2 regions of the Devosia salina genome follow, and region 1 is predicted to be linked to the other one. Evidence: riboswitches for the same ligand, from Rfam matches in the RefSeq annotation. Region 1 holds a riboswitch; the other holds the start of a gene.
What was found. A riboswitch is a leader RNA that binds a small molecule or an ion and turns the genes downstream of it on or off. The one in region 1 is predicted to bind thiamine pyrophosphate.
Positions count from the first base shown of each region.

Region 2: linked by a shared signal. The riboswitch ahead of thiB (thiamine ABC transporter substrate binding subunit) and the one ahead of thiC (phosphomethylpyrimidine synthase ThiC) in region 1 are both predicted to bind thiamine pyrophosphate.

Region 1 covers NZ_CP080590.1:1,513,288-1,528,907, forward strand. The annotation lists gene K1X15_RS07245 (metallophosphoesterase) at 1-213, shown strand, start outside; gene K1X15_RS07250 (5-methylcytosine restriction system specificity protein McrC) at 219-1,220, opposite strand; gene K1X15_RS21585 (3-methyl-2-oxobutanoate hydroxymethyltransferase) at 1,822-1,977, opposite strand; gene queE (7-carboxy-7-deazaguanine synthase QueE) at 2,050-2,805, opposite strand; gene queD (6-carboxytetrahydropterin synthase QueD) at 2,784-3,143, opposite strand; gene queC (7-cyano-7-deazaguanine synthase QueC) at 3,140-3,838, opposite strand; gene thiD (bifunctional hydroxymethylpyrimidine kinase/phosphomethylpyrimidine kinase) at 3,898-4,758, opposite strand; gene K1X15_RS07280 (HesA/MoeB/ThiF family protein) at 4,755-5,732, opposite strand; gene K1X15_RS07285 (thiamine phosphate synthase) at 5,734-6,333, opposite strand; gene K1X15_RS07290 (thiazole synthase) at 6,330-7,100, opposite strand; gene thiS (sulfur carrier protein ThiS) at 7,104-7,301, opposite strand; gene K1X15_RS07300 (FAD-dependent oxidoreductase) at 7,285-8,280, opposite strand; gene thiC (phosphomethylpyrimidine synthase ThiC) at 8,291-10,105, opposite strand; TPP riboswitch at 10,169-10,283, opposite strand; cobalamin riboswitch at 10,352-10,530, shown strand; gene bluB (5,6-dimethylbenzimidazole synthase) at 10,576-11,280, shown strand; gene K1X15_RS07315 (VUT family protein) at 11,562-12,143, shown strand; gene queF (preQ(1) synthase) at 12,140-12,601, shown strand; gene ribH (6,7-dimethyl-8-ribityllumazine synthase) at 13,139-13,582, opposite strand; gene ribA (GTP cyclohydrolase II) at 13,575-14,186, opposite strand; gene K1X15_RS07335 (hypothetical protein) at 14,372-14,665, opposite strand; gene K1X15_RS07340 (hypothetical protein) at 14,662-15,003, opposite strand; gene K1X15_RS07345 (hypothetical protein) at 15,019-15,620, opposite strand, start outside.
Region 2 covers NZ_CP080590.1:3,378,538-3,394,157, forward strand. The annotation lists gene K1X15_RS16545 (MBL fold metallo-hydrolase) at 1-61, shown strand, start outside; gene K1X15_RS16550 (YjiS-like domain-containing protein) at 87-305, shown strand; gene K1X15_RS16555 (ester cyclase) at 504-953, shown strand; gene K1X15_RS16560 (NAD(P)H-dependent flavin oxidoreductase) at 1,046-2,056, shown strand; gene K1X15_RS16565 (phosphoserine transaminase) at 2,446-3,618, shown strand; gene serA (phosphoglycerate dehydrogenase) at 3,775-5,358, shown strand; gene K1X15_RS16575 (hypothetical protein) at 5,386-5,805, opposite strand; gene K1X15_RS16580 (DMT family transporter) at 5,899-6,858, opposite strand; gene K1X15_RS16585 (adenylosuccinate synthase) at 7,012-8,301, shown strand; gene K1X15_RS21460 (hypothetical protein) at 8,350-10,434, shown strand; gene K1X15_RS16595 (ATP-binding cassette domain-containing protein) at 10,435-11,073, opposite strand; gene K1X15_RS16600 (ABC transporter permease family protein) at 11,057-12,649, opposite strand; gene thiB (thiamine ABC transporter substrate binding subunit) at 12,801-13,805, opposite strand; TPP riboswitch at 13,878-13,976, opposite strand; gene K1X15_RS16610 (thiamine diphosphokinase) at 14,004-14,714, shown strand; gene K1X15_RS16615 (ABC transporter ATP-binding protein) at 14,887-15,620, opposite strand, start outside.

The DNA of each region.
Region 1 (15,620 bases):
CGAACGCCCGGCGTGGCCGACGCGTCTTTTGCGAGCGATCTCGAAGGGACGATCGAGCGATATCGGCCGGAATTGTGGGTGCACGGACATTTGCACAGGGCGTCGGACTATATGGTCGGCGACACAAGGGTGGTGTGCAATCCAAGGGGGTATGAAGGGGACGATTGGTATGAGGAGACGGGGTGGACGGAGGATCTGGTGGTGGAGATCTGAGCCGCCTAGGTCGGCAATAAGGCCGATATCTTTTCGACCATATCCTGCCTTGAGGCATCGATATCCCCAGAGATGTCGAGACGATAGTGGTGGAATTTGGTGCCAGTGGAAATGGCGCCAACGTAATTCATGCCCGCCTGGGCAGCTGACAAGGCAGGTGAAATCCAGAACGCCACAGGTGCTTCCAACGAAACTGCATGACTGATGACTTGGTAGCGGTCAGATTCATCGATTTTCGGCTTGTATTTTACCTCGCCGATGCCCAACACCTTCTTGTCGCGACGCATAATAGCGTCAGGCTTTATCGGAAATACCTTGTTGTCTCTGAAGAGAGGACGCTGGTGCTTTTTCTTGTTCCCATCGACCACCGAGATATGGGCTTCTCGGAGGCCGTCGCGGAGCGTGTTCCGGACAAAGCTCTCGAAGATGTCGTCGAGCGAGAACAGGAAAGACGGCATCTCACTGCCTTGGGCATCGTAGCCGAAACCCACCTGGGTGTAGCCGAGCAGCATGGCATAAACCGTCAAGGCACCGCGGTAATGGTCGCGAATCCACCTTGGCACTCCTTCGGCGAGGACTTGCTCGCCGAACCGCATCGGCGCTGCTGGTACTCGGTATAGGGCGTTGAGCGCCTCGAGAAACAGCCTTCGCTCGATCGACCACTTCTGGTCCCGAGGGATCAACCGCAGAAAGTCCATGCAGGCAGACTTGAGCACGGCGTTTACTGGCAGATTGGCGGAGAACGCAAACACGGCGCCGGCTACGTTGAGTTCGTCGCCTCGAGCGAGGTGACGAGCGACGGTCGTGCCGAACTCTACCTTGGGCTTGAAGAAGCCGGTGTACGGCTCCCGGTAGTAGCCACGCGCCAGTCCTAAATCGACGATGAGACGAAGGTAGTGGCAGAAGCCGCGGGCGAGCATGTGGTGCGGGGGCGACGCATTGGTCCGTTCGTAGGATCGGAGAATTGGTAGCACTCGATCGTAGTTCTCGTCGGCCAGGGCGAGCATGCGCCAAAGATTGTTGACGGGAAACTTGGGCCTGAGATTCAGAACGATCTCGCTTGTGAGCGGCAGGTAGGCAGCTGAGAGTACTGACTGTGGCTGACGTTTCAGCTCTAGCTCTTCGGCATCACTTCGTAGCCGCGCAGACGGCTGAAGGGATCGTGACTACATCGATTTGACATCGATCTCGTGTTTGATTTGTAGCCGCGAAGGCGGCTGATAGGATGGTGATGGCGTCGATATGCTCGTGCGTCACGTGTAGCCGCTCAGGCGGCCGGTAGGAAAGTGACAGCGCCGATTATTTGGCGTGTCATCTGTAGCCGCGTAGGCGGCCGGTTTTTTGATGATGGTGTAGATTGCTCGTGCTTAGTGTTTGCTGCACGGGTGGAATAGTTCGGGGCTCCAGCTTGGCTGGGGCCCTTGCTCTATACCGATGGCGATGATGAGCAGGCATCTTGAACGCCGCTGGGGCAGGGGTGGAGGTACTTCTTTCTCATTGACATGAGCCCGTCAAGTTATGCCGCTCTTCCAGAGACCGAGCACAAGTAGTGGCCGCTCAACGCGTTGAGGTAATGGCTTCCACCTTCCGCTAAGCGCCCCACAGCGGTCATTCAGACCGCGTTTGCGACGTCCCGATAGCTGCCATTCCGACCCAGATCATGTCGATGCCGGATTGGCTGAGCAGACCTGCCATGACGTGGTCGTACGCTGTGAGCATCGCGATCCGCTTCCTGGCATCGCGTAATACCTGTATGTCGCGCATGGTCAGGCGACTCGAACCCGTATGCCGACACGTTGAATCCTCGCATGCTTGGACAGACTTGTTTGCAAATCCCTAGACGCCGCGCTTATTGCCCCAGAGCAGCACGTGAAGCTGTGGCAATACCCGCGCCTGGAACCATCGGTCTTGAGTAACCTTGTCCACCAGCCATTCCATGCGCTGCATGACGCCATCGATGTCTACGGGGCCGTCCACCGCATCGGCCGAGGGCGGCGTGTGGTTGCCCGGCTGGAGATAGGTCGGCAGGTGCGGATAGCGGGCTGCGACGTCTCGAGCAAAGTCATAATCCGCATCGCCGAAAACCACCAACTTGAGCACCGTCAGCGGCTTGCCTTGCGCGGCGTCGAGGCAAGCCTCGAATTGTGCCCTGTCGACGCTCATCCGGCTTGATGGCGGCTTGGGGCTCAGCACCAGGACGTCCAGCATCGAGAACCAGTCCCGGGCCATCGAACCCTGCGTTTCCAGGGCGAAGCGATAGCCGTCCTGGTGGCCGCGTGCGATCAGGTCGCCCAGCGGCTGGATCGCGGGATTGCCGCCGGACAGCGACACCATCAGCGGCTCGCCGCCCGACAGGACCCGGACCTGTGCCCAGATCTGCTCTATCGACATTGGCCGCCAGTCGTCACGGAAGCGACTGTCTACGGCATGCAGGCTGTCGCACCAGGCGCAACGGTAGTCGCATCCACCGGTTCGCACGAACACGGTCGGCTGGCCGATCAATACGCCTTCGCCCTGAATCGTCGGCCCGAAGATCTCACTGATGCGGATACCGGGCGGCTCCACGGCGCTCACGGCCTGTACTCCGCCCAGGTTTTGGCGGTCTCGCTGACGCGTACGGCAGAGGCTTCGGGCAGTCGCTGCTTGCACCAGTCATAGAAGTATTGGGCGAGATATTCGGCAGTGACCCGATCATGGCCCAGCACATCGTTGAGATGGCGATGGTCGAATGCCTCGTCGATGTGCCGTTTGAGGACTGACAGGTCCTGGTAATCGCGCACGAAGCCATGCTCGTTCAGCTCATCGGCGGTCAGTTCGACTTCCACGATGTAGTTGTGCCCATGCAGCCGAGCGCATTGGTGGTCAGGCGGAAGCGACGCGAGCTGATGGGATGCCGAGAAATGGAATTCCTTGGTGATGCGAAACGTCATGCGCGTTTCGCCTCTACGGCATCACGCCAGAAGTCGGCATCGGCATAGGGTGTTGGATCCGGCAGCCGGGCCAGGTCGAAGGCTTCCCGACGCTCGACGCAGGTGCCGCAACGTCCGCAATGTATCTCCCCGCCCTTGTAGCAGGACCAGGTCTGATCGAAGGGCGTTGCATGCCGTGCGCCCTCGGTCACGATGTCGGCCTTGGACACGTTTACGAACGGCGCGTAAAGGCGGACGTTGGCATAGCCGTCGAGCGCACGGTCCTGCATCGCCTGGAAGGCGTCAATGAAATCAGGCCGGCAATCGGGATAGATGAAGTGATCGCCGCCGTGGACGGCAACGCCGACTGCCTCGTCCTGTCGCGCCGCAGCGACACCGAAGGCTATCGCCAGCATGATGGCGTTGCGATTGGGCACCACCGTGATCCGCATCGATTCTTCGGCATAGTGGCCGTCGGGAACGGCAACATCGTCGGTGAGCGCGGAACCGCTGAGTTGGCGGCCGATGTCACGGATGTCGATGACCTGGTGCGGGACGCCAAGCCGTTGTGCGCAGGCCGCGACAAAGCCGAGTTCCTTGCTGTGCCGCTGTCCGTAGTCGAACGAAACGAGGCCTGTGAGAGTTTGCTCGGCCGCCACCTTGTGCGCGAGCGAAACCGAGTCCAATCCGCCGGAGCAGATGACGAGAGTTTTCAAAATGTTGATCCTTGTTTTGACCGGGTAAGGCTGCGACCGGAGATTGCTCTGTCTTCCCTCTACGCCAGAAATGGCAACTTGTGAATGGAACTCGAAGGGGCTGCGGCGTTGTGGCCAAGACGCCTCCCAGGCCGCCGAGCCGGGTGCAATAACCGGGCACCGGAGCCGAGGGCCTGGCTTGGTGCCGCTGCTATGGCCCTCGAGATAAAGCCTTTGGCTTGGCTGACCGAGGCGGTCAGTGGCCAGCCTCTGGCGAGGCCGGCTGCGACCGCGGAGGAAAACATGCAGCCCCCGCCATGAATCTCCCCCACGCCTTGCCGCTGCGCTGAAAAGCGTGTCACGCCGTCGGCGTCGACGAGCAGGTCCGTACTGCGCGGTCCCGCAGCGTGTCCCCCTTTGATCAGCACAGCCTTGGGCCCCATCGCCAGCAAGGCCCTGGCCTGAACGATCCTCGCAGTCTCGTCCATGGCAAGTGGCGAGCCAGTCAAGGCCGCAGCCTCAGGCAGGTTGGGGGTGAGCAGGAGGGTCCTCGGCAACAGCAGAGTGACCAGTGCGGCCAAAGCCTCCTCCGGGAGCAGGCGCGCGCCGCTGGTTGCCACCAGCACCGGATCAAGGACAATCCGGTTGGCGTCATGCCGGCTCAAGGTCTCGGCGACCGCGTCAATGACCTCGGCATTCCCGAGCATGCCGATCTTGACAGACGCCACCGGCAGATCGGCGAACGCCGCCTCGATCTGGGACGCTACAACTGTTGGAGGGACCGAGTGTATCGCAGACACGCCCATGCTGTTTTGCGCCGTCACCGCTGTAATCGCGCTGGTCCCGAAGACGTCAAAAGCGGCAAAGACCTTGAGATCGGCCTGGATTCCGGCGCCGCCGCCCGAATCCGAACCGGCAATGGTCAAAGCAACGGGTATCACGACGGATCGCCTTCCAGCGCGACCAGCGCCAGGTTGTGCCTGCCCATGGACTGCAACCGCCCCGCAGCGCGCAGAGCCCGCTGCCCGCTGCGGCAGCAGAGGACGATGCGGGCACCACCATATGCCGATGCCAGTTGGTCAATTTCCGTTGGGGCCAGACGAAGCGCATCTGCTCGCGGCAGGGTCGGCGCTTCAGCGACGCCGCGCAGGTCGACGACAATATCGTCGGGCACGAGGTCTGCCAGCCCGATGAACGCGGTGGCGTGCAGAGGCTCAGGACTATCGGCAAAGCTGAAGCCGCCAAATTGCAGGGTGTGGCCGTCGAAGCTGACAACCCGGCCTAATATGCCTGGCTTAAGGTCGAGCAGCACGTGAAGTGCCATATGGGCCTGGAGGCTCCCCAGTATCGATACGGCTGACCCCAGCACGCCGACGCTGGCGCAACTGCCGGCCACCGCTGGCGCATCGGGAAAGACCGCGCGATAACTTGGCGCACCGCCGCAAAAGGCGCCGACATAACCGGAGAAGCCAAGCACCGACGCACTGACCAATGGCTTGCCGGCAGCCCGGCAGCGGTCGGACAGGATATAGGTCACGGCGAAATTGTCGGCCGCATCGATGACGACGGTCGCCCTGTCGACGAGCGCGGCGGCATTGTGTGGCGTCAGGCGCTCCGGTCTGGCTGTTACGGTGATTGCGGGATTGGCTCGAAGCAGCGCCTTTCGCGCCGCCTCCGTCTTTGGCGCACCGATATCGTCCATGCCGTAGAGCGGCTGCCGATGCAGATTGGTGACGTCCACACGATCATGGTCGAGGATGACGATTTCGCCGATTCCGGCACCGGCCAGGATTTGCAGGACCGTCGAACCAAGGCCCCCGGCGCCAACCACGAGGACGCTGGCAGCGGCCAGCTTCGCCTGTCCATCGGCGCCGATTTCGGCCAGCGTCATCTGGCGGATGTAGCGATCGGTCATGTCAAAGCCTCGTTGCTGCCAGCCAGGCACCGGCCTGACCGGCTGGGTCGGGGTGGCGCACGATGTCTCCAACGACCGCAACGCAATCGGCGCCCGCCGCCAGGCAGAGTTCGGCCCGCGCCACGGTCAGCCCGCCAATGGCCACCAGCGGCCGCGCGCCCACGAGGCGCTTCCATTCTGCGATCCGCGCCAGCCCCTGCGGCGCCCAGGGCATCTTTTTGAGCTGGGTGGGATAGATGGGCCCCAGGGCCACATAGTCAGGGGACTCAATCAGGGCTCTGTCCAATTCGGCATGGTCATGGGTGCTGATGCCGAAGCGTATCCCCGCGCGGCGCAGCGCCCCCATGTCGGCCTCGGCGAGGTCTTCCTGGCCCAGATGCACGAAATCGCACCCGGTATCGATGGCCACCTGCCAATGGTCATTGATCACGAGCTGCGCACCCGCTGCCATGCATGTGGCCCTAGCTTGCTCGATCTCAGCGCGCAGCGCGGGTTCGGGACAATCCTTGATCCGCAGCTGGATCAGTTTTGCGCCCGAGGCCAGAAGACGCTCGACCCAATCCGCATCGGGCACGACGGGATAGAAGCGATCGAGCATCATGCGAGGACTGCCTTGCCCAGGACCGGGGTCGAAGGCGCCGCCATGTCGCGCGGCTCGAGGGGCGATGCGGTATGGGCAAGCCGCCCCGCGTCCACGGCGAGGGCAAAGGCTTCGGCCATGCGGACAGGGTCACCCGCCTCGGCGACGGCAGTATTGAGCAGCACCGCGTCATAGCCCATTTCCATCGCCGCTGCCGCATGCGAGGGCAGGCCGAGACCGGCATCGATCACCAGGGGTACATCGGGGAAGTGGGCGCGCAGGGCGCGCAAGCCAAAGAGATTGTTCAGCCCGCGCGCCGATCCGATCGGGGCGCCCCAGGGCATCAATACTCGGCAGCCTCCCTCGAGCAGGCGTTCGGCCACGACCAGGTCTTCGGTCGTGTAGGGAAAGACCTCGAACCCGTCCTCGCCCAGGATACGTGCAGCTTCCACCAGCCCGAAGACATCGGGCTGGAGGGTATCGGCCTCGCCGATCACTTCGAGCTTGATCCAGGTCGTGCCGAAGAGTTCGCGAGCCATGTGGGCCGTGGTTACGGCCTCCTTGACCGAATGACAGCCAGCCGTATTGGGCAGGACGCGGAGGCCCAGCTCGCCTATAAGCGACCAGAAAGCCTGGCCGGCCCGCTGGTCGCCGCCTTCGCGCCTGAGCGACACAGTGACGATTTCGGCCCCCGAGGCGCGCACTGCCGCCTCGAGGATTTTGGGCGAGGGATAACGGGCCGTGCCCAGCAGCAGCCGGGAGGACAGCGTGACACCATAAAACTCCATGCCTCAGCCTCCCTGCATAGGGGCGAGCACTTCGAGACTGTCGCCATCGTATAATTGCGTGTCCGCGCGCCGGGCCGCCGGCACGAACCGACCGTTAACGGCGGTGGCGATGACCGCGTCCTTGTAGCCCAGTGCATCAAGCGCCTCGTCGAGGCGGCTGGCGGCAAGCTGCTTCTCGGCGCCGTTAAGCCGAATTCGCATGCAGAAGCTCCGTGTCGAAATGGGGGGCAAAGGCCGCGCCGGCGGCAATCCGCGCGAGGGCCGGGGCAAGCAGGAAGCCGTGGCGGAAGAGGCCATTGACGCGAATGACGCGTCCCGTTCGCTCCACCCGGGGAAGATTGTCGGGAAGGGCAGGGCGGAGATCTGCCCCAAGCTCGAGAATTTCCGCCTCCCCCAGCGCCGGATGGAGGGTGAAGGCAGCCCCCAGCAAGTCGAGCATGGAGCGCACGCTGACCGGGCCCCGTGCCTCGCTTTCGAGCATGGTCGCACCCAGCATGAAGACGCCTTCGCCGCGCGGAACCAGATAGATCGGCAGGCGTGGATGCAAAAGGCGCACCGGCCGGGACAGCGACAGACTGCGTGAGCGGATCAGCGCCATCTCCCCGCGAACGCCGCGCAGTGCTGGCATGTCGATCCGCCCGCCAAGCCCCCGGCAATCAAAGACCAGATCGCCCCGCGCCGCTGCGGGCTCGAGTTCGGTGTCGAACCGGATGGCGACGCTCAGAGCTGCCAACCGCTCCACCAGCTCCGCCAGCGCGAGGCGCGGATCGAGATGTGCTTCGCCGGGGAAGTGGAGGCCTTTGCGGAAACGACCGGCCAGGTCAGGTTCCAGGGAAGCTATCTCGGTCTCGTTGAGCCACCGGTACCGCTCGGTGCGCTGGGCAAAGCGATCGAGTTCGGCCAGGTCGCGCCCAGGCGCAACCACCAGCGTGCCTTTCGACACAGTGGCGGGGAAGCGTTCACGCCACCAGTCAATGGATTGGGCGCCAAGACGGCCGACCACGGCCTCGCTCGATGCCATTTCGCACCACGGCGCAAGCATGCCCCCGGCATGCCAGGAACAGCTCCCCGGCCCGAGCCCCGCATTGCGGTCGAACACCTCCACCGCAAGGCCTCGCTCGGCCAAGGTCAGGGCGGTCGTCAGCCCGGCGACGCCTGCCCCGATCACTGTTGCCCGCAGGGGAGCGCGGCTAATCGAGCGGGACATAGACCTTCCCCCCCTGGTCGAGGAACTCGCGCGACTTCTCCGCCATGCCACCCTCGCGGGCGGCCATGTCGCGGATATCCTGCGTGATCTTCATCGAGCAGAATTTGGGCCCGCACATCGAACAGAAATGGGCGGTCTTGTGCGCCTCCTTGGGCAGGGTCTCGTCATGGAAGCTGCGTGCCGTATCGGGGTCGAGCGAAAGGTTGAACTGGTCTTGCCAGCGGAATTCAAACCGGGCCTTTGACAGCGCATCGTCACGCAACTGCGCCGCCGGATGTCCCTTGGCCAGATCGGCCGCATGCGCCGCGATCTTGTAGGTGATGACGCCGGTCTTGACGTCATCGCGATTGGGCAGGCCCAGATGTTCCTTGGGCGTTACGTAGCAGAGCATGGCCGTACCGAACCAGCCGATCATGCCGGCGCCGATAGCCGAGGTGATGTGGTCATAGCCCGGCGCAATATCGGTGGTCAGGGGCCCCAGCGTATAGAATGGAGCCTCGCCGCATTCGCGCAGCTGCTTGTCCATATTCTCCTTGATCTTGTGCATCGGGACGTGCCCCGGCCCTTCGATCATCACCTGGCAACCCTTGTCCCAGGCGATCCTGGTCAGCTCGCCCAGCGTTTCGAGCTCGGCGAACTGCGCTGCGTCATTGGCATCGGCAATCGAGCCAGGGCGCAGGCCATCGCCCAGGGAAAACGACACGTCATACCTGGCCATGATATCGCAGATGTCGCCGAAGCGTTCGTAGAGGAAGCTTTCCCTGTGGTGGGCAAGGCACCAGCCGGCCATGATGGAGCCGCCGCGCGAGACAATGCCGGTGACGCGCCTGGCGGTCAGCGGCACATGGGCCAGGCGCACGCCGGCATGGATGGTGAAGTAATCGACACCCTGCTCGCATTGTTCGATGAGCGTGTCGGAGAACACGTCCCAATCGAGCTTGGCGGGGTTGCCGTTGACCTTTTCGAGCGCCTGGTAGATCGGCACCGTGCCGATCGGGACGGGCGAATTGCGGATGATCCATTCGCGGGTGGCGTGGATGTTGCGGCCGGTCGAGAGATCCATGACCGTGTCGGCGCCCCAGCGGATGGCCCAGACCAGTTTTTCCACCTCTTCCTCGACTGAGGACGACACGGCGGAATTGCCGATATTGGCGTTGATCTTGACCAGGAAATTGCGCCCGATCACCATCGGCTCGATTTCGGGATGGTTGATATTGGCCGGAATGATCGCCCGGCCGCGGGCGATCTCGTCGCGCACGAATTCCGGCGTGATGAAAGGCGGAATGGCCGCGCCGAAACTGTTCCCATCGGCGAGGCGAGCCTCGGCGCCCTCCAACATCTGCTGGCGCCCCAGATTCTCCCGCTCGGCGACGAAAATCATCTCCTTGGTGATGATGCCGGCGCGCGCATAGTCCAGTTGGGTGACCGGCCGCCCGGCCCTGCCGCGGAGCGGCTGATGGGCGAGGGGGAAATGCGCGACGGCCCGTTCCGGGGATACATGGCCGTCGTCTTCGGGCCTGATGGCGCGGCCCGCATAGGGTTCCGCGTCGCCACGCTCGGCAATCCAGTTTCCGCGCAGGCGCGGTAGGCCGCGCTTGAGATCTATGGCGATGGCCGGATCGGTATAGGGGCCGGACGTGTCGTAAACGCGAAACGCCGGGGCGTTGGGATCGTCGATGGCGATCTCGCGAAAGGGCACGCGGATATCGGTGGCGAGCGGGCTGCTCGCATAGATCTTACGCGACGCGGAAAGCGGTGTGGTGGATATGCCATTGGCGCTCAGCGCCTCGGCGTTGATGGTCTTGTTCACGATGGGTCTCCATGTTTTCTCGTGAAAACGGAAACCCGGGCGCAGCTCTGGTGGCGGATACGATCCCGTCCCTTCGCCGGCATTACCCGGATCAGGTTCAAAGGGTTCGGCCTCTCAGCCATCTCAGACCAGACTCTTGCGAACCTGGACACCCCTCGGACGTCCGCGAGAAGACGGCATCGTCATGCCAATGTCAACCCGTCAACTCCGCCTTGCCAACAGCGCGGCTCGGGGGGTATACGCACCGAGTCTGGTGCCCGCTTCGGCGGGAGAATCGGGAACGCGGTTGAAATCCGCGACGTGCCCAGCGCTGTGCGGGGGACCTGTCGGGCATATGCCACTGGCGCAAGCCGGGAAGGCGTCCGCCGGGGATGATCCCAAGTCAGAAGACCGGCCAGATGACCTCTTGAAGCTGGCTGGACCCCAGCTCCTGTGTTTTTTTCAACAGGGGCAATGTCATGCCGGACACCACCGATCAGCCTGCGTTTCAACCACACTTTGCCGCGGGCGGACCATTTTCCGACGCCGAGCGCGCAGCGGTCTATCGCGCCATCTATAGCCGGCGGGATGTGCGCGGCCAGTTCCTGCCCGATGCAGTGGGCGACGAGGTCCTGATGCGGATCCTGGATGCCGCACACCATGCGCCCTCCGTGGGCTTCATGCAGCCCTGGAATTTCCTCGTGATACGCGATGCCGAGAAGAAGCGGCGGGTTGCCGAAATCTTTGCGCGCGCCAATGACGAAGCGGCATCGATGTTCCCCCAGGATCGTCAGGACGCCTATCGGGCCCTCAAGCTTGAGGGAATCACCAGCGCGCCGGTCAATATCTGCGTGACCTGCGATGGCACACGCGGCGGCCCGGTCGTCTTGGGCGCCACGCACATGCCCGACATGGACCTGTTCAGCACGGTCTGTGCCGTCCAGAACCTCTGGCTGGCGGCCAGAGCAGAGGGTCTGGGAGTCGGCTGGGTCAGTATCCTCAAGGAGCACGAGGTCAAGGTGGTCTTGGATATCCCCGAGCCGATCCGGCTGGTCGCTTACCTTTGCGTCGGCAGAGTCGATAGCTTCTTCGCATCACCTGAACTAGAGCAGAAGGGATGGCGGATGCGTATCCCGCTGGCGGACCTGGTTTTTGAGAACCGCTGGAATGCGAAGGGTGGCTGACTAGCGTCGCCGGTGGTTCCTAAAGCCCCAGTAAACGTCAATGATGGAAACGGCCATAAACGCATAGTGCGGGCTATGATAGGCCGTTCGTCCTTCATCAAGTAACCGAGGACCGCCACAACAAGGGACGGGAGGCCCCGCCGCCTGTCTTGAGTCTCTCAAGACACCATATTGGCAGTACCAGCATCTCCCTGTCCCGGCGCAGGCTCTTGCACTCCGGTGCTGGCTGCGGCTATCGCAATCCGGCGCAGGTCTGTTTTGCCTGACCGCAGGAGAACTCAATGTTATCTCGTCTTGATACGCGGCGGCGGATCGAGGGCCTTGCCCTGTTTGCCGCTTTCGCCTTAACTGTTCCACTCGCCAACTGGATGATCGGCAATGTGGGAACTGTCTGCCCTCCCGATGGCCCATGCTTGATTCCCGTCGCTCCGGGACTTTTGGCGCCGAGCGGTGTCATGGTGGCAGGACTCGCCTTTGTGCTGCGGGATCTGGTGCAGCGGCGCCTCGGCCTGGCTTGGACCATTACTGCAATTGCCTTTGGGGCTATATTGTCGGTGCTGGTCGCCCCGCCTGCTTTGGTGTTTGCCTCAGTGGTTGCGTTTCTTGTTTCAGAGCTGGCCGACCTGGGTGTTTATACTCCATTGCAGCGCCGAGGCCTGGTGCTGGCTGTCGTCGCCTCGAGCATGGTCGGCTTGTTTCTCGACACCCTGATCTTCCTGCAGCTGGCATTCGGCAGTATTGAGCTGATGTGGGGGCAGATCGTTGGCAAAGGCTTGATGGTTCTGGTCGCCATTCCCTTCATCTATTGGCTACGCTCATATGATGAGCGGCAGGAACGGCAACTCGCTGGAGCACTGGCATGACCGACTTCTCTCTTCAAGTCACGCAGCTTGGTCGTGAGACCAAGGCGGCAGACAGCCCCGAACTCGCCATTCTGGAGCGCGTGCCCAATCCACAGGCCGATACAGACTATGTCGCGCGGTTTACGGTGCCGGAGTTTACTTCTCTGTGCCCTGTGACAGGTCAGCCAGATTTTGCCCATCTGGTCATCGACTATGTTCCGGGCGACTGGCTGGTGGAGTCCAAATCGCTCAAGCTCTACCTGACGTCGTTCCGCAACCACGGCGCCTTCCATGAGGACTGCACAGTATCGATCGGACGCCGGCTGACGAGCCTGCTGGAGCCCCGATGGCTCCGGATCGGAGGGTACTGGTACCCGCGTGGTGGCATCCCAATCGATGTGTTCTGGCAGACTGGCATTGTACCACAACATGTCTGGCTTCCCGAGACAGGTGTGCCGACCTATCGCGGGCGCGGATAGGAACTGCCTCTTTTCAGCGCTAAGCTGTGACCGACGACACTGCTCCCGAGCTATCCATCCGCTCAGGACGTCCGTTCGCTCAATGTCCGCTCCTTGATGAATGCGTCTAGGAGCGGACTGGCGACAACGGCCAGCATCACGGCAAAAGACCTTCCTTCCGGGGTCAAAAGCTCTCTTGCTAACACAAGTTCGCCTGCGCCCGGAAAGCTTCGCCGATGATCGAGCGGCCCAGCTTGACGTAGATGATGTCGCTGAGGCCCCGGCCACCGCCGGCCTTGGCCTCGCCCATGCTCATGGTCTGGACGCCGCTGCGACGCAAAGATCGGCACGCCGAATCGCGTCGAGAGACGCGCTAGGAAGGGAAACCCCTGCCATGACTGCACGGTCTGCAGGACCGGCACGGTCTCGAAATCTGCCGCCGGGCGTGAAAAGAAGATCTGCGCCGCTTGCTGGGCACGGCCATGGTCCAAAAACGAACCGTCAACAGGCCCTGCCGACTTTAAAGAACGGCAGGGCCGCATCGCTCGATACTAGAGGCTAGTCGCCGATCGCGTCGAGTGCTCGAAGGGCTTCCAGGCAGGCAGCCGCGGCTTCGCGGCCCTTGTTGTGCTCGTCCTTGCGGCTGCGCAGGATGGCCTGCTCGTCGGTATAGGTGGTCAGGATGCCGAAGGTGATGGGCTTGCCTGTTTCGAGCCCGGCCTGCATCAGGCCATGAGCGGTGGCCTCACTGATATATTCGAAATGGGCCGTATCGCCCTTGATGACACAGCCCAGGCAAATGACGCCGTCGAAGCCGGACTGCGCGAGCCGCCTGGCGATGAGCGGAATTTCGAAGGCGCCTGGCGCTGAATAGATGTTGTCCGGCGCGACCGAAACACCATTCTCGGCGAGATAGGCTAGTGCGCCATCGCGCAGCCCATGGGTGACCTCCAAGTTAAACTGGCTGACGACGATGGCAAGGCGGGGTGCGTTTTCAGGCATTCTGGTTCTCATGGTCCTGGTGGGTGAAGGTGTGGCCGAATTTGTCCCGCTTGGTCGCGAGATAGCGCCAGTTATAGGGATTGGCCGGGATTTCGAGCGGCACGCGCTCGGCGACGTGGATGCCGAATTTTTCGAGGGACAGGGCTTTGTCGGGATTGTTCGACAACAGCCGCAGACGGTCGATACCGAGCGAGTGCAGGATCTGCCCGGCAATGCCGTAGTCGCGGGCATCGGCGAGAAAACCCAGCGCGGTATTGGCCTCGACGGTGTCGTGCCCCAGGTCCTGCAGGGCATAGGCGCGGATCTTGTTGGCAAGCCCAATGCCGCGGCCTTCCTGACCGCGCAGGTAGATCAGGGCGCCGCCGTCACCGGTGGCGATCTGGCGCAGGGCCTCCTGCAGTTGCGGCCCGCAATCGCATCGAAATGATCCGAGCGCGTCCCCGGTCAGGCATTCCGAATGCAGGCGCACCAGCGGTGTACGCCCCAAAGGACTACGGAGCAGCGCCAGATGCTCGGTGCCGTCCAGCCGGCTACGAAAGGCGCGGACCTCCAGGGGAAGCGGGGAGTGTTCGGTGGGCAGTTCGGACCGCGCCACTTCGTCCACCAGTGTTTCATTGGCGAGGCGATGGGCGATAATGTCCCTGATAGTGAGCCGGCACGTTCTGCGCGTTGTTCACGGCCTTCAGGGCGTTTCTGGTAGCGGATTTCATTTCAAAACTCCATTGTCGTAGTACTAGCCGGCGAGGTGAACAGGGCTGGCGGTGCCGGCGACCGGGCCCCTTGCGCAGGTCAAATTTCGAAGCCGGTCTCGGCAAGACGCCTGCGGGCTTCTTCGCTCTCATTCTGTTGTTGTTCGTCGTAATCGTCGTCTGTCGGCCAATCGACGCTGCGAAAAGCAGCAATTGCTTTCTCGAGAGACGACCTGGCCTCGAGCAACCGACATATGGCGTCCGAAGGGTCTGACAGAGCGCCGTACCCGTTGGTGTCACCGCCGGTGCGCAAAGCCTCGACCGCGCTAAACCAGTCGACGCGAATGGCTGTCGTGGCCTCTCTGGCGGCCTTGATCCTGATACTGACGTTCATTTCGTTTCCTCCCAAGGGTCACGGTAGGCAAGCTTTGAGGTTGGGTCCGAAGACCCAAGGATTTGCTCGATCGTGTTGAGAGCCTCAATCTCTTCCATCATCGCGATCCGCCGGCCAGCAACGAAGATTCGAAGTTTGCGATCGAACACTGCGCTCTCACCCTTCTTGAGAGTGTCGTGCACAGCCGTTCGCCCCATGCCCATCGCTTTGGACAATCGCGCCTGCCAGCCCCGAATGGGTTGACCTGGGTCCAGGGGGTCATGGCCGAAGCAGATCATAGCCACCAGTTCAATGCGTCGTTGCCGATCTCCAGGCTTGCCAACTGGGACTTCGATCATTTCGTTGCCTTCTTGCTATCGGCCGTGGAGCGCACCGCGATGGTTCTCGATCCAGTATTTGGCCGTGGTCGCCGACTTCAGAGCCCGGTGACCAGGATGAATGTCTGCGAACGCTCTGCGAATGTTCAGCGCGTATGCAATCTGCTTTGACGTGCCGCTCAATTGCGGGAGTTCGCCTTCGATTGGCTGCCCGTGGGCGTCAATCTGGGCTGCCCGCTCCGCATTAATCTCAGCGAGAGCTTCGAGTTCGATGCGCCGGGCCTCGGCCTGCTCGGCCTCCCGTTTCATGCGAGATGCCTCGTCGCGTTTGCGCTTTTCCAGTGCCTCAATGGCCTGCTGGTGCTGGAGGGGCCAGCGTCGCTGCCGTTCTTCTTCGAATTCTGACTGGCTTAGCTCCACGGCTACGCCGTCGTCTGTCTTCACGTAGAACTTGCTGCTAGCACGACTGCCAGTGGCAACACCATCAAGCGTGTAGAGTTCATCCGCGTCCAGCTGCCAAATACAACTTCCGGAGCGCTTGGAGCCGGAGCGATTATCCGTAGTGAAATAGACCGCGACCGAACTGCTATAGCCAATCTGCCGCAAAACGTGGCCTGGACCGTGGGCTCCACCGCCCG
Region 2 (15,620 bases), 1.9 Mb from region 1:
CGGCACCAGTTCGGCCATCGATCCGCTGGCCGTCGAACAGGTCATGGCCCAGCTCGGCTGACCTGCGCAAATCAAGGACCTTGAAAATGACCCAGACCCACGCATTCACCCAGGCCACGGCCTTCCGTCGCCGCCGCCCGGCCCTCGGGCCGGCCCTCAGCCGCCTTCGCGCTCGCCTCAGCCTGCACTTTGATCGGCACGACGCCATTCAGACGCTGGAAGGACTTCCGGACCATCTGCTCAAGGACATGGGGGTCAGACGCCACCAGATCCGCGAGCGCGTCTACGGCCACACCGACGACTGACCCGGCTCGATCTTGCCGGGCCGAAAAGACTTGCCGCCGCTGCCCTGGTGTAGCGCCTGAACCAACCCAAACCGCCAGAAATCCTGCCAGCCACGCTTCCTCCGAAGTGCGGCAACGCGATCGGCTGGCATGCGCCCGGCATGGCGCCGGGCTGGCAATTACCAACGCTTATCGAGACCCAATGAAAGGAAACCTGAAATGAGCACATTGACCAAAGCAGAGATCATCGCCCGCAACCGCGACACCGCGGAGCGCTTCCTCAACGGCACCCATTCGAGCAACATTGCCGACGTCGCCATCATCGATCAGACGGTGGGCGACACCATCGCCTGTCACGGCTTTCCCGGCTTCACCATCACCGACCACGAAAGCTACAAGAACTTCTTCCGCACCTTCCGGCGCTCGTTCACCGACATGGAATGGAAGGTTCATGCCCTGGTGGCCGACGAGCATTTTGTCAGCGCCCGCTGGCAGATCTGGGCCAGCCACAGCGGCGACTTTGCCGGGATCAAGGCCGATGGCCGGCGCATCACCTTCGACGGCATGGTGCTTTATCGCATGCAGGACGGGCTGATCGTGGAGACCTGGCTGCACATCAACGAATTGATGTTGCTCACCCAGATCGGCGCCATCCCCGCCGCCGCCTGACCTCCGACGGGCCAGGGCGCCACCCTGGCCCTTCCCCTTTTTCCATTGCATCGGCCCGCGTCTGCGCGGCCCCACCTCAAGGAATGCTCACCATGCTGACCACCCCCATTACCCTTGCCTTCGGGCTCACCACGCCCATCGTCAATGCCGGCATGGCGATGATTGCACGACCGGCCCTGGCCGCCGCGGTTTCCAATGCCGGCGGGCTCGGCACCATCGGGTCCGACATCAACCCGCCATCGGTCCTGCGCGACATGATCGTCGAGACCAAATCTCTCACGGACCGGCCTTTTGGGGTCGACGTGATCGGCGATTTCGTGACCGACGAGCATGTCGATACGCTCATTGCCGAACGGGTGCCGCTGGTCATCTATTTCTGGACCCTTCCCACCCAAGCGCATGCCGACCGGCTCCGCAGCGCCGGCATTGCGCTCTGGATGCAGGTGGGCAGCGTCGCCGAAGCCAGGGCCGCCGTTTCCCTGGGCGTCGATGCCCTGATCGTGCAGGGGGCCGAGGCCGGCGGCCACAACCGCGCCGAGGCCTCGACCATGACGCTGTTCCCGCGCATCCGCCGGCTTTTCCCCGACCTGCCGCTCCTGGCCGCCGGCGGCATTTCCGACGGAACCACCATGGCCGCGGCCCTGGTGCTGGGCGCCGATGCCGTCTGGTGCGGCAGCCGCTTCCTGGCATCGGAGGAAGCCAATGCCCATGCTACTTACAAGGAGCGGGTGACCAGCGCCGATGTCGGCGACACCGCGATCCTTGCAATCTATGGCCCCGAATGGCCGGACCAGCCCATGCGCGCCATCCTCAATGGCGGCGCCCGCGAGGCGCTGGGACGGGAAGCCCAGGCGAGCCTAGCCGCCCAGGGAAAAATGGCCGGCAAGACCCGTCTCAATGGTCAGGAAATCCCGGTGCCCCGCTATAGCGCCATCCTGCCCACGCCCGACTTCGAGGGCGACATCGACCAGGTCTGCCTGACCGCGGGCCAGGGCGTTGGCAATATCACCGCCATCCTGCCCGCCGCCGAGATCGTGCGGCAGATGACGCGGGAAGCCGAAGCCGCGTTGGCCCGGCTCGCCAGAACCGACGAGGCCGCCTGATGTGCACCACGATCCCGAACGGCCCGCACCCGCCCGAAGTCATGGCGTCCTGCGGCGATTGCACGACCTGCCCGAAGGCCATCCGTGACCTGCTGGCGCGGTTGACCGAGACGGAGCCTGCCCTGGCCCGGCCTGCCGGGCCGCGTCGATCCACCGCGCGGCCCGACCGTCACTGAACCTGCCGGCCAAGAGCAATGGGCGCGGCGGCGGCTTTCCGTTCGCCGCGCCCATTGGCTGACTGACGCACCGAACCCCCAGCAGGCGCCGGCAACATGCATCGTCCATTATTCCCATTGACGTCGCCCACGCCCGGGCGTATCTCCGGCCTCAGGACACCTCTCCCTAACGAGAGGCGCATAGGCCTGGGAGGGCCGCTTGATATGGCTGAAATGCCCCAAACCGCACCGGCGGTAAAACCGGCTAACCCCAATTTTTCGTCGGGTCCGTGTTCCAAGCGTCCAGGTTGGACGATTGAGGCGCTTGCCGGCGCGCTGACCGGCCGCTCGCATCGCGCCAAGCCGGCCAAGGCCCGCATCCAGCAGGCCATCGACCTCACCCGCGACCTGCTCCAGGTCCCCGCCGACTACCGCATCGGCATTGTCCCCGCCTCCGACACCGGCGCGGTGGAAATGTTCCTCTGGAGCGCCCTGGGCGCCCGCGGCGTCGACATGCTGGCCTGGGAATCGTTCGGCGCCGGCTGGGTCACCGACGTGCAGAAGCAACTCAAGCTCCCCGACGTCCGCGTCTTCGAAGCCCCCTATGGCGAACTGCCCGACCTCAATGCGGTCGACTTCAGCCGTGACGTGGTCTTCACCTGGAACGGCACCACTTCAGGCGTCCGCGTGCCCAATGCCGACTGGATCCCGGCCGATCGCGAGGGCCTGACCATCTGCGACGCCACCTCGGCGGCCTTCGCGCAGAACCTCGATTTCGCCAAGCTCGATGTCGTCACCTTCTCCTGGCAGAAGGCGCTTGGCGGTGAAGCCGCGCATGGCGTGCTGATCCTTTCGCCCCGCGCCGTCGAACGGCTCGAAACCTACAAGCCGGATCGCCCGCTGCCGAAGATCTTCCGCATGACCAAGGGCGGCAAGCTGATCGAAGGCATCTTCAAGGCCGAGACCATCAACACCGTCTCCATGCTCTGCATCGAAGACGCGGTGGACGCCATGCAATGGGGTGTCGAGATCGGCGGTCTCAAGGCCATGCAGGCCCGCGCCGATGCCAATGCCAAGGTACTGGCCGACTGGGTCGCCAAGACCGACTGGATCGACTTCCTCGCCAAGAAGGAAGACGAGCGCTCCAACACCTCGGTGTGCCTGGTTATCGCCGACCCCGAGGTCAACGCCCTCGATGCCGACGCTCAGGCCGCCTTTGCCAAGGCGATCGTGTCGCGGCTCGACAAGGAAGGCGTGGCCTATGACATCGGCGGCTATCGCGACGCCCCGACGGGCCTCCGCATCTGGACCGGCTCGACCGTCGAAGCCTCCGACCTCGAAAAGCTGACCCCGTGGCTCGACTGGGCCTTCGCCCAGGAAAAGGCCGCCCTCAAGGCCGCTGCTTAACGCCTAGTCACCCCCTCCCAACCTCCCCCATCAAGGGGGAGGTGCTGATCGAGTTTCTGATACGCAACTGCGACAAACTCGGAGCGACACCTCCCCCTTGATGGGGGAGGCGGGAGGGGGTGATCCCAATATTCAAACTTTCAGGGACCCATCCAAATGCCCAAAGTTCTCGTTTCGGATAAACTCAGCCCCACCGCCGTCCAGATCTTCAAGGACAATGGCGTCGAGGTGGACTACCTGCCGGACCTCGGCAAGGACAAGGACAAGCTGTTCGAGGTGATCGGCCAGTATGATGGCCTGGCCATCCGCTCGGCCACCAAGGTGACCGAAAAGATCCTCTCGGCCGCCACCAATCTCAAGGTCGTGGGCCGCGCCGGCATCGGTGTCGACAATGTCGATATTCCCGCCGCCACCAAGAAGGGCATCATCGTGATGAACACGCCCTTCGGCAATTCCATCACCACGGCCGAGCACGCCATTGCCATGATGTTCGCTTTGGCCCGCCAGCTGCCCGAGGCCGACGCGTCCACCCGCGCCAGCAAGTGGGAAAAGAACCGCTTCATGGGCGTCGAAGTCACAAACAAGGTGCTGGGCCTGATCGGCGCGGGCAATATCGGTTCGATCGTTGCCGACCGCGCCCTTGGCCTCAAGATGAAGGTCGTGGCCTTCGACCCGTTCCTCACCCCCGAACGCGCCCAGACCATGGGCGTTGAAAAGGTGGAACTGGACGAATTGCTGGCCCGCGCCGACTTCATTACCCTGCACACCCCGCTGATCGACGCCACCCGCAACATTCTCAACGCCGAAGCCCTGGCCAAGACCAAGAAGGGCGTGCGCATCATCAATTGCGCCCGTGGCGGCCTGATCGATGAAGCCGCTCTTTACGAAGCGCTCAAATCCGGCCAGGTGGCCGGTGCGGCGCTGGACGTGTTCCTCGAGGAGCCGGCCCAGAACAACCCTCTGTTCGAACTGCCCAACGTCATCTGCACGCCGCATCTGGGCGCCTCGACCACCGAAGCGCAGGAAAACGTCGCCCTGCAGGTGGCCGAGCAGATTTCAGCCTATCTGATGACCGGTGAGATCACCAATGCGCTCAACTTCCCGTCCATCTCGGCCGAGGAAGCCCCGATCATCACCCCCTGGGTCAAGCTCGCCGAAACGCTCGGCTCCTTTGCCGGCCAGCTGACCGAAACGGCCATTTCGGGCATCAAGATCGAGTTCGAGGGCACCCCGGCCGCGCTCAACATCAAGCCGATGATCGCGGCCGCCATCAATGGCGTGCTGAAGCCCTCGCTGGGCGACATCAACATGGTCTCGGCGCCGCAGATCGCCAAGGACCGCGGCATCGTGGTCGAGACCACCACCCGCGACCAGCAGGGCGCCTATGAGGGCTATATCCGCCTGACCGTGACCACCGAGCGCCAGACCCGGGGCCTGGCGGGCACCCTGTTTGCCAATGGCAAGTCGCGCATCATCCAGGTCAAGGACATCAACATGGAAGCGGAAGTCACCCCGCACATGCTCTATGTCACCAATGAGGACAAGCCGGGCCATATCGGCCGCCTGGGCACCATCCTGGGCAAGCTGGGCATCAACATCGCCAACTTCAATCTCGGCCGCGCCGAGATCGGCGGCGATGCCATCGCCCTGGTCTCCATCGACGGCACGCTGACCGAAGCGCAACTCGCCGAAATCGCCGCCCTGGAAGGCGTCAAGCAGGCCAAGGCGCTGAGTTTCTAAAGCCGCCGCGGCCTCTCAAATGCACACCTATTTGGCGTCCCGCCATTCATATCGCGGGGCGCCCAATTTGTCCTTGTAGCTATCACGAAGGCGCCGCGCCTCTTCGAGGACCTCTGCTGGCTGCTGCACCTTGGCCTCCTCACCGTCAAAGACGATGCCCCCGGTAACCCGCGCATAGCTGCCTGCCGCCGCAAGGACCGAAATGAGCTCGCGATAATCCCCGCCGAAATAGAACGACATGGCATACTGCCAGGGTCCGCCAACGTCCCAACCTTCCTCGCCGAGTTCGCTGACAAGGGCGGCACAATCTTCGTGGAAGACTTCAAATCCCGTCCCCGCCCCATCCAGTCGAACAGGCAGGAAGCCTCTCAACTCCTCGAAGACTGCCGATTGGTAGAGCAGCAGGTCGAAGCCGTCCGCATCAAGGCCAGCCTGCCACTCGCGCATGGTCGCAGTCCGATTGGAAAACACAGTTACCGACATCGACATGAGCGCCCCCTCTTTGAACAAAAGAGGAACACAGCGACATGCCAGTGGCAACTACGGAGCACTGCGTAGAGCGCTGCGCCTTGCCGCCCATTCGGCCAGCAGGATACCGCCAAAGATGATGGCGGCGGCGATGAAGTGGTAGGCCTCGAGCGTTTCGCCCAGAATGATCACCGAGCCCAGTGTCCCGAACACCGGGATGAGGTTGTGGCTGGGCGCAGCGCGATTGGCGCCCACCAGTTCAACGCCGCGCGCATAGGCGACCTGGCTGAACATGGACGGAAACACCGCCACATAGGCAATCACTGCCCAGACCACCGGCGGCGCCGAACCCAGCGTCGCCACCTGCCCGAGCCCGTCCGGCGAGAAGGCCAGCATGATGACGGCGGTGATTGCCGCACCGGAAAAGCTGACCGCCATGAAGCTCAGAATGTGCATTTTGGGGCGGAAGCGCAGGGCGAGGGTATAGGTGGTATAGGCCAGGCATGCGAGCATGACGAAGCCGTCGCCGATATTGATGTCGAGCGTCAAGATGCGCGCCAGATCGCCATGGGTTGCCGTCAGCATCACGCCGGTGATCGCCAGCAGCACCCCGATGATCTGGATTGGCTTGGCCCGCACCCGGAAGATGATGAAATTGGCGCCCAGGATCAGCATGGGCAGCGAGCCCTGCTCGATCGCCGAATTGACCGCCGTCGTCGTCTGCAGCCCCAGATAGAGAAAGCCGTTGAACAGCGCATAGCCGACTGCACCATAGGCCATCAGCACCGGCCAGAAACGGCGTATCACCCCGAGGTCGCCGCGCAGATGCGGCCAGGCAAACGGGAGGATGAAACTGGTGGCGAGCACGCAGCGGCTGGCCAGCAGCAGGAACGGATCGATCTGCCCCACGGTGAGCTTGGCGGCCACCACATTGCCACCCCAGAACAGCGGGGCCAGAATCAGAAGCAGATAGGGTTGATCCAGGACGCGGGCGAATATGCCGCTATTTTGCTGTGGGTGCGGCTTTGTCATCGTCGCCCGGGTGATGTAAGGACAATCGGACTTATCAGTTATTCGGCCGCAATCAAACCCGACAAAGGTGGCCGGGAGGACTTCACGTCCAATCATCGTGGACCTGATTCGGGCCGGTCCTTTTCGTGTGCCTTGTTTGGGGAAGACTGAAATATGGCGAATGTGGTTGTCGTCGGCTCGCAATGGGGCGACGAGGGCAAGGGCAAGATCGTGGACTGGCTTTCGGAGCGCGCCGACGTCGTCGTGCGCTTCCATGGCGGTCATAATGCCGGCCATACCCTGGTCATCGACGGGGTCAGCTACAAGCTGGCGCTGCTGCCCTCGGGCCTGGTGCAGGGCAAGCTCTCGGTAATTGGCAATGGCGTGGTCGTCGACCCGCACCACTTTGTCCAGGAAATGGCCAAGCTGCGCGGCCAGGGCGTCAAGATCACCCCCGAAGTGCTGCGCATCGCCGACAATGCCCCGCTGATCCTCTCGCTCCACCGCGAGCTGGACGGGATCCGCGAGGACGCCAATTCCGGTCTCAAGATCGGCACCACCCGCCGCGGCATCGGCCCGGCCTATGAGGACAAGGTCGGCCGCCGCGCCATCCGCCTGGTCGACCTTTCCGAACCCGATACGCTGATGCCCAAGATCGAGCGGCTCTTGACCCATCACAATGCGCTCCGGCGCGGCATGGGGCTCAATGAAATTTCGGCCCAGGCCATCTTTGACGAGCTGACCTCGATCGCTTCGGAAATCCTGCCCTTCATGGACCAGGTCTGGCGCGTGCTGGAAGACAAGCGCAAGGCCGGCGCCCGCATCCTGTTCGAGGGTGCGCAGGGCGCGCTGCTCGACAATGACCACGGCACCTACCCATTCGTGACCTCGTCCAACACCGTCGCCGGCCAGGCCGCAGCCGGTTCGGGCCTCGGGCCCACAGCCATCGGCTATGTGCTGGGCATCACCAAGGCCTATACGACCCGCGTGGGCGAAGGCCCCTTCCCCTGCGAGCTGGACGACGAGATCGGCAAGCATCTCGCCGTGGTCGGCCGCGAAGTTGGCGTCAATACCGGCCGCCCGCGCCGCTGCGGCTGGTTCGACGCGGTACTGGTGCGCCAGACCGTCAAGACCAGCGGCATTACCGGCATTGCCCTGACCAAGCTCGACGTGCTCGACGGCCTGAAAGAGATCAAGGTCTGCGTCGGCTACGAACTGGATGGCTCACGCATTGATTATCTGCCTGCCTCAATGGGAGCACAGGCCCGCGTTAAGCCGATCTACGAGACCCTGGAAGGCTGGTCCGAGACGACCGCCGGGGCCCGTTCCTGGGCAGAACTGCCCGCCCAGGCCGTCAAATATGTGCGTTATATCGAAGAACTGATCGGCGCGCCGGTTGCCCTCTTGTCCACCAGCCCCGAACGGGCCGATACCATCCTTGTGGTTGACCCATTCCAAGACTGAGAAATTTTGATACAAGACTGCGCTGTCAGAGTGAGTACCAAGTAGCCAATGGCGGATTACAAGGAGCTGTTGCGTCGGGCAATCTCGGCGCTGCCGGAGAACAACGGGGCCGCGCGGCGCGCGGTCTATGAGAAGGCGCGTTCCGCTCTGGTTGGACAGCTGCGCGCTATCCAGCCCCCGCTTCCGGCCCGGGACATTACCCAGCACCGCCTGCAGCTCGAAGACTGTATCCGCCAGGTCGAACAGGAAGCCAGCGAGGCCGTGATCAGCCTCGGGCGCGACGGACCCCTGTCCCCGCGCCCGGCCCCACGCCCCACGCCAGCACCGGCGCCCGCGCCGGCAGCGCCAAAACCGGCCCCGGAACCCGTGCCGGCACCTAGCGCGGCCGCGGAGCCCACCAAGGCGGAACCGGTGGCCAGCGAGCCGGCCGAACCGGCCAGGGCACAGCCGCCCGAAGCCGAAGCTGAAGCTGAAACTGCACCTGAGCCCGTCGCCGAGCCCGAACCCGAACCGTCACCGGTCGAAACCAGGGCCGAGCCGGTCGAGGAACCTGTCACACAGGATACCGGCGCACCTTTGGCCGCGGCCGCTCCCACCTCGATCGAGGACATCATCACCCAGGCCGCCGCGACGAGCGGCGTCACGGTGGATCGCGTCGACTCGGTAGCGCCCGAAACCGCGACCCCCGAGGCCCCGGCTGCGGCTCAGACCCCGGCCGAGAGCCCGGTGGCCGTATCGCCCCCGGCCGAGCCCAAGCCCGCGCGCCCCTCGTTCTTCTCCCCTCGTCCCGAGCCTGCCGTACAGGCAATGGGAACCGGCACCGGCGCCGCATCTGCCGCGAGCCTGGCGCCCCGGATCGAGCCGATCCTGGGCAGCACCGCGCTTGCCAGCCAGCCGGTCGCCACCGAACCCGTGATCATCGAACCGCCGCTGCCCGTCGACACGGCCCTATCGAGCGTACGCGAGGTGGACGTCGAGCAGGACGACACCCGCGAGGCCGAAGGCGCGATCGAACGCGCCATCGAGACGCTGGACCGCGAAGCGCGCGGTGAAACCACCGAGCCCCTGCCTGAACGCAGCGGCACCACCCAACCCGAAGGCGAATTGCAGGACGAGGATGCCGGCTTTGCGCCGGCCGGCGCGGAGCGGCGCTCGGGCGCGGGGCTCACCATCTTCCTTATCGTCTTTGCCATTCTCCTGGCGGGCGTTGGCGGCGCCGGCTACTGGGCCTGGCGCGAAGGCTATGTCGACCTCGACCAGATGTTCGGGCGCAGCCAGACCCCCGTCACCGAGCCCGTGACCACGACCGAGCCTTCCGCCGTCCCGACCATGGACAATGCCACCCCCACGACCTCGTCCGGCGAAGAGGGTGCCTCCGGCCCCGGCAATACGGCCACCACGGCCGCGACCGAACCGACCAGCGCGCTGGAAGTGACCGACGACCGGCTCGAACCCACGCCGGAACCGGTGACCCCCACCGGCACTGAGACTGTCCTCCCCTCGATCGGCAACAGCGAGATCAAGACCGAGGAACGGCTCTCGGGCGAGGACACCTCGATTGCCGCCACCGAGGACCCGGCCGCCAGCGTCGATCCTGCCGATCTGGCAGGCAACCAGTCACTCTTGCTGGAGGCCTCGGCCAATGGCCAGGGCGGCGCGGTGCCGTTCTCGGGCACGGTGGAATGGACCGAGGGCACCGACGAGATCGGCCTGCCGACCCTGTTGGGCGAGGCCAGCATCCCCGCGCGGAACCTCGGCGTGTCGATCATCATCCGCAAGAACAACGACCCGGTGCTGCCTGCCAGCCATCTGATGGAAATCAGCTTCGACGTGCCCGACACCTTTGTCGGCGGCTCGATAGCGACCCTGGCCGGCGTGCTGCTCAAGGACCAGGAACTGGTGCCCGGCACCGCCCTCGCGGGCGCCGCAGCGCGCGTTGTGGGCAATTCCTTCCTGTTTGCGCTCAGCGCCTCCGAGGGTGACCTGACAGCCAACACCGACCTGCTCGAGAACCGCCGCTGGCTCGACCTCGCCATCGTCTATGGAACGGGCCGCAATGCCATCCTCACGCTGGAAAAGGATGATGAGGCACAGGCGCTGTTCGAAAAGGTCCTGGCCGCCTGGGCGCAATAGCTAGACGCGCTCCAGGCCGCCATCGATGATGCGATAGTGCCGGCCCGCCAGCGCGGCGATATCGTCGGCATGGTGGCTGACGAGAATGGTGTGCCAGCCATGGCGCCGGGTGAGTTCGCCCACCAGGTCCCGCGTGGTCTTGCGGGTCTCGTCGTCGAGTGCCGAAAACGGTTCGTCCAGCAGCAGCACCGGCCGGTTGCGCAGCAGCGTTCGTGCCAATGCCACGCGTTGCTTCTGCCCGCCGGACAGGGTCGAGGTCGGCTTTGCCTCAAAGCCCGCCAGCCCGACCTCGGACAGGGCCGCCGCCACCTTCTGCCGACCCTCGTCTCGCGATGTGCCGCGCGGCAATCCGAGGGCGGCATTGTCCTCGGCGCTCAGGTGTTCGAACAGATTGTCGGCCTGCAGCAACAGGGACACGGGTCGTGTCTCGGGCGGGAGCGGCAGCAGGCCGACGCCATCCAGACTGAGCGATCCGCTGGTGGGGAGGATAAATCCGGCGAGGAGGTCGAGCAGGGTCGACTTGCCCGAGCCGCTGGCCCCGGAAATGGCGGTGACCACGCCCGGCTCCGCCTCGAGGGTGAAGCGATAGGGTCTCGTCTGCCCCGGATAGGCAAAGACCAGGTCATCGGCGCGGAGCATGGGCGATCCTTTCGACGAGGCGCGGCAGGCCGACAAAGGCGGCAATGGTGAAGATCAGCAACAGCGCGGCGATGGCCGCCGCATCATTGCTGCGATACGAACCCAGCGCGCGATACATCATCAGCGGCAGGGTCTGGAAGTCCTGCGTACCGAACAGGGCAATGACGCCAAGGTCGCCCAGCGAAAAGCAGAAGGCGAGCGCCAGCATCAGCCCGATATCGCGCCCCAGCAGCGGGTATTCGATGGCTATGAATTGTTGCCAGCCGCTGAGGCCCAGGGACCGGATCAGCTTGCCGCGCGTAGCCATGATCGCTTCGAGCGGCGGTCCCAGCGTGGCGACGGCGAAGGGCAGCGAGAGGAGGCTGTTGGCGATCACCACCACCACGGGTGCCGCAGTGCCGATCGGGACCCCAAGGGTCCGCACCAGGAGGAAGAAGCCCAACGACAGCACCACGGCCGGCACGGCGAGATAGGCGAAAGCGGGAATGCCCAGCAGCGTCCGCCCGAGCGGGTGTCCAGTCGCGCTGCGCCCCAATGCCAGAAGCAGCGCCAGCACCAGGGTCAGGAGCGCCGAGGCCGTGCCGATGACGACGCTGGTTGCGGTCGCGCGCCAGAAGCCGGCCTGCCCGAGGACCCGCAGGAGCCCGCCGGCCAGCCCGTCATAGAGCACCGAAACCAGCGGCAGGGCGAAGCCTACGCCGGCCAGCACCAGGACCAGCCATTGCAGCGCCCGCACGGCCCGGCGGTCGCGCCAGCGTGGCGGGGTCGAACGGGAGAGGGCCGACGGCACCGGGGTGAACACCGAGGCGAGAAGGATGACCACCGAACAGACCCCGATCTGGGTCAGGGCCAGCCGCACCGCCCCGACCAGGTCGAAATCGAGCCTTACGGCGGTATAGATCGCCACTTCCAGCGTCTGGTTGGCCGGCCCACCGCCCAGCAGCAGCACGATGGGGAAGCTGGTGAAGGCCAGGAGGAAAATGATGGCCCCAAGCCCCGGCAGGCTGCCGCGCAGCGCCGGCCAGTCGATGAGGGTGAAACGCTGCACCGCGCCAAGGGCAAGCGATTGCCCGACCTTGAGCCGGCTCTGCGGGATAGCATCGAGCCGCGCCAAGAGGATGCGGGCGGCAAAGGCGCCGTCGAGCACCACATGGGCCAGCAATATGCCCGAAAGGCCATAGGCGGGGCTCTCGAACTGGATGCCGAACAGCGCATTGGCGACCTGGTTGATCCAGCCATTGCGCCCCCAGATGGAGAGGAGCCCGAAGGCCACCACCATGCCCGGCGTCACAATGGCGGCGGCAAACAGGCCCACGACCAGGTCGCGCCCGGCGAAGCGCAGCCGGTTGAGCGCCCAGGCCACGGCGATGCCGACCGCGAGGGACAGCACGGTTGTGAGGCCCGCCTGCAGCGCCGTCATCCGCAACAGATGCGCAATGTCGATGCGTGAACCACTCGCCGCATCCGTGGCCGCCGCCAGGATCGCCCACAGCACCGCCGCGATCAGCGCCGCGATGACGAGCGTGAGGATCGCGGCCGACGCAATGCGGATGGGGCGGCGTGGCAGGGTCAGCATGGTACTCGGCCCTGCCGCACACACGATGCAACTCCCTCCCCCTCGCGGGGAGGGGAGGAGTGGGGGGTCGCACAAGCAGGTTGCTCGTGAAGCACCCCCACCCAACCTCCCCCCTCAAGGGGGAGGAGTTGCATCGAGCTTGCCACGGTCCCTACTGCACCGCCGCCAGCATTTCCTCGATCCAGGCCGAGGAATTGGCGGTGATTTCGGCTTCGTTGAGGCGCAGCGTCTTGTCCGGCTGCGGCAGGTCCGCGAAGGCCGGATCGAGATCGCCCCCCAGATCCACCACCGGGAACATCCAATTGGTGGTGGGGATGACCTTCTGGCCTTCGACCGAGGTCAGATAGGCCAGGAAATCCCGCGCCAGGTCCTGATGCGGCGACGACTTGAGAATGCCGGCGACCTCGATCTGGGCAAAATGCCCCTCCTCGAACAGCGCCGCCTTGATGGTGTGATCACCCTCATCGAGGATGTGATAGGCCGGCGAGGTGGTGTAGGAGAGCACCATGTCCGCCTCGCCATCGAGGAACAGCGCATAGCTCTCGCTCCATTCGCGCGTGATGGTGAGGATATGCGGCTTGAGACCGGCCCAGATTTCCGGCGCACGATCGCCATAGGCGGCCTTGACCCAGAGCAGCAGCCCCAGGCCCGGCGTGGCCGAACGCGGGTCCTGGATGGCGATCTTGACGTCCTCGGGCAGCGCAATCAGCTCCTCGAACGAGGCCGGCGGCGCGTCCATGCGGTCGGTGTCCCACATGAAGGCGAAATGCGAATAGTCGAACGGCACGAATTGCGCATCGGTCCATGCCGTCGGCAGGTCGAGATGATCGAGCTCAAGGCCATGATCGGCGAAGAGGCCGGTGTCGCGGGCTTCCCCGGCAATGGCGGTATCGAGCCCCAGGACGATATCGGCCTCGGTGCTTTCACCCTCGAGCTGCACCTTGCGCAACGTGCCGATGGACGAGTCGGCGGCCACCCAGTTGACGGTGCAGCCGCAAGTGGCTTCGAAGCCTTCCTTGAGGGGAACGCCTGGCCCCCATTCGGAGGCGAAGCCGTCATAGGTGTAGATGGTGAGGACGGGCTTGTCCTGAGCGATTGCGCTGCCGGACAATCCGGCAAGAAGGACCGCAAGCGCCAGCGAGGAGGATTTGACCATGATGGTCTCCCTTCGTTTGGTGTGCGGTCATGGGTGAAGGGATGTGTCAATGGTATAGGACGCGCGAGGGCACCCTTGCCATCTCGAACTTCCTCCGCCAGCATGACCTGGTTCAGGTTCTATGGGTAACTCTCAGCTCCGGCGGCAACCGGAACACCCCAGCGAGACGGTGCGGACCTTATTGAGAGTGAGCTGAGAGTGCAATCCCCCCTCCCTTCAAGCAGCAAGGTGCTGCTCAGTTTTGATCGGCCGCTGGCCATAGTCGGCGGCGGCACGGTGGATTCCGCCCTGTTGCATGAGCTGGCGGCGCGCAATGTCGCGCTGATCGGCGCCGATGGCGGCGGCAACACCATTGGCGCCGCAGGCCTCGTGCCCGAGGCGATCCTGGGCGATCTTGATTCGATCGAAGATCGCGCCGGCTGGGAAACCCGCACCCGGGTCATCCACATTCCCGAGCAGATCACCACGGACTTTCAGAAGGCGCTCTATTCCACCTCGGCGCCGGTGACCCTGGCACTGGGCATGACCGGCAGGCGGCTCGACCACACCCTGGCGGCGCTCAGTGCCCTGCACGAAGTGGCGCAGCACCGGCGGGTCATCCTTGTCGACGAGACCGATGTGGCGCTGGCCGTATCCGGCCCCTTCGCCTTCGAGGCCGCGGCCCGGGAGCGGATTTCCGTCCATCCGCTGGTGCCGATTGTCTTCGAGCGCACCGAGGGCCTGTTCTATCCCATGGACGACCTGCTGCTCGATCCGGCAGGGCGGCTGGGCACGTCCAATGAGGGCCTTGGCGGGCACGTCGAGATCGTACCCCGGGATGACACGCCCTGGCTGCTGATCCTGGGACGGGAACGGTTGTGGGACCTGGTGGAGATGTGCCTGACGTCTGCGCCCTTACCCTCCGCATGAAGGGAGCACGTGTAGCACCCCCACCCTTAGTCCCTCCCCACAAGGGGGAGGGAGACGATGAACATTGGCGCCACAGCCCTGCGCCTCCCTCCCCTCGATGGGGAGGGACAGAGGGTGGGGTGGGGCCGCAAGCACAGTGGCCTAGCGTGTACGCCCTACAAAAATTGAGTTGCTAAACCGCCTCGGCCAGCCGGAATTGCAGCTTGGCGAGTTCGGCATAGCGGCCGCCCTTGGCCACGAGCTGGTCATGGGTGCCCTTGTCGATGATCTCGCCGCCATCGAGCACGAGGATGGTATTGGCGTCCCGGATAGTGGCCAGGCGATGGGCGATGACCAGCGTGGTGCGGCCCTCCATCAGGTGCTCCAGCGCCAATTGCACCAGCCGCTCCGACTGCGCGTCGAGCGCCGAGGTCGCCTCGTCGAGCAGCAGGATGGGCGCGTTCTTGAGAATGGCCCGGGCGATGGCGAGGCGCTGCTTCTGCCCGCCCGAGAGCATGACGCCGCGCTCGCCCACCACCGTGTCATAGCCCTTGGGGAGGTCGGCGACGAAGTCATCGACCAGCGCTGCCTTGGCGGCGGCGATCACCTCGTCCATGCCGGCATCGGGTTTGCCGAAGCGGATGTTCTCGGCAATGGTGCCGGCAAAGATGATCGGCTCCTGCTCCACATAGGCGAAGCGCTGCCGGAGGTCGCTGAGCCGAACCTTGCGAATATCCACGCCATCGACCGAAATGGTGCCTGCATTGACATCGTAGAAGCGCTGCAACAGCGACAGCGTCGTCGACTTGCCCGAGCCGGACGGCCCGACCAGCGCCACGGTCTCCCCCTTGCCGACCGAGAAGCTGACATTGCTCAGGACATTGTCGCCGCCCTGCCCGCCATAGGAAAAGCTGACCTTGTCGAAGG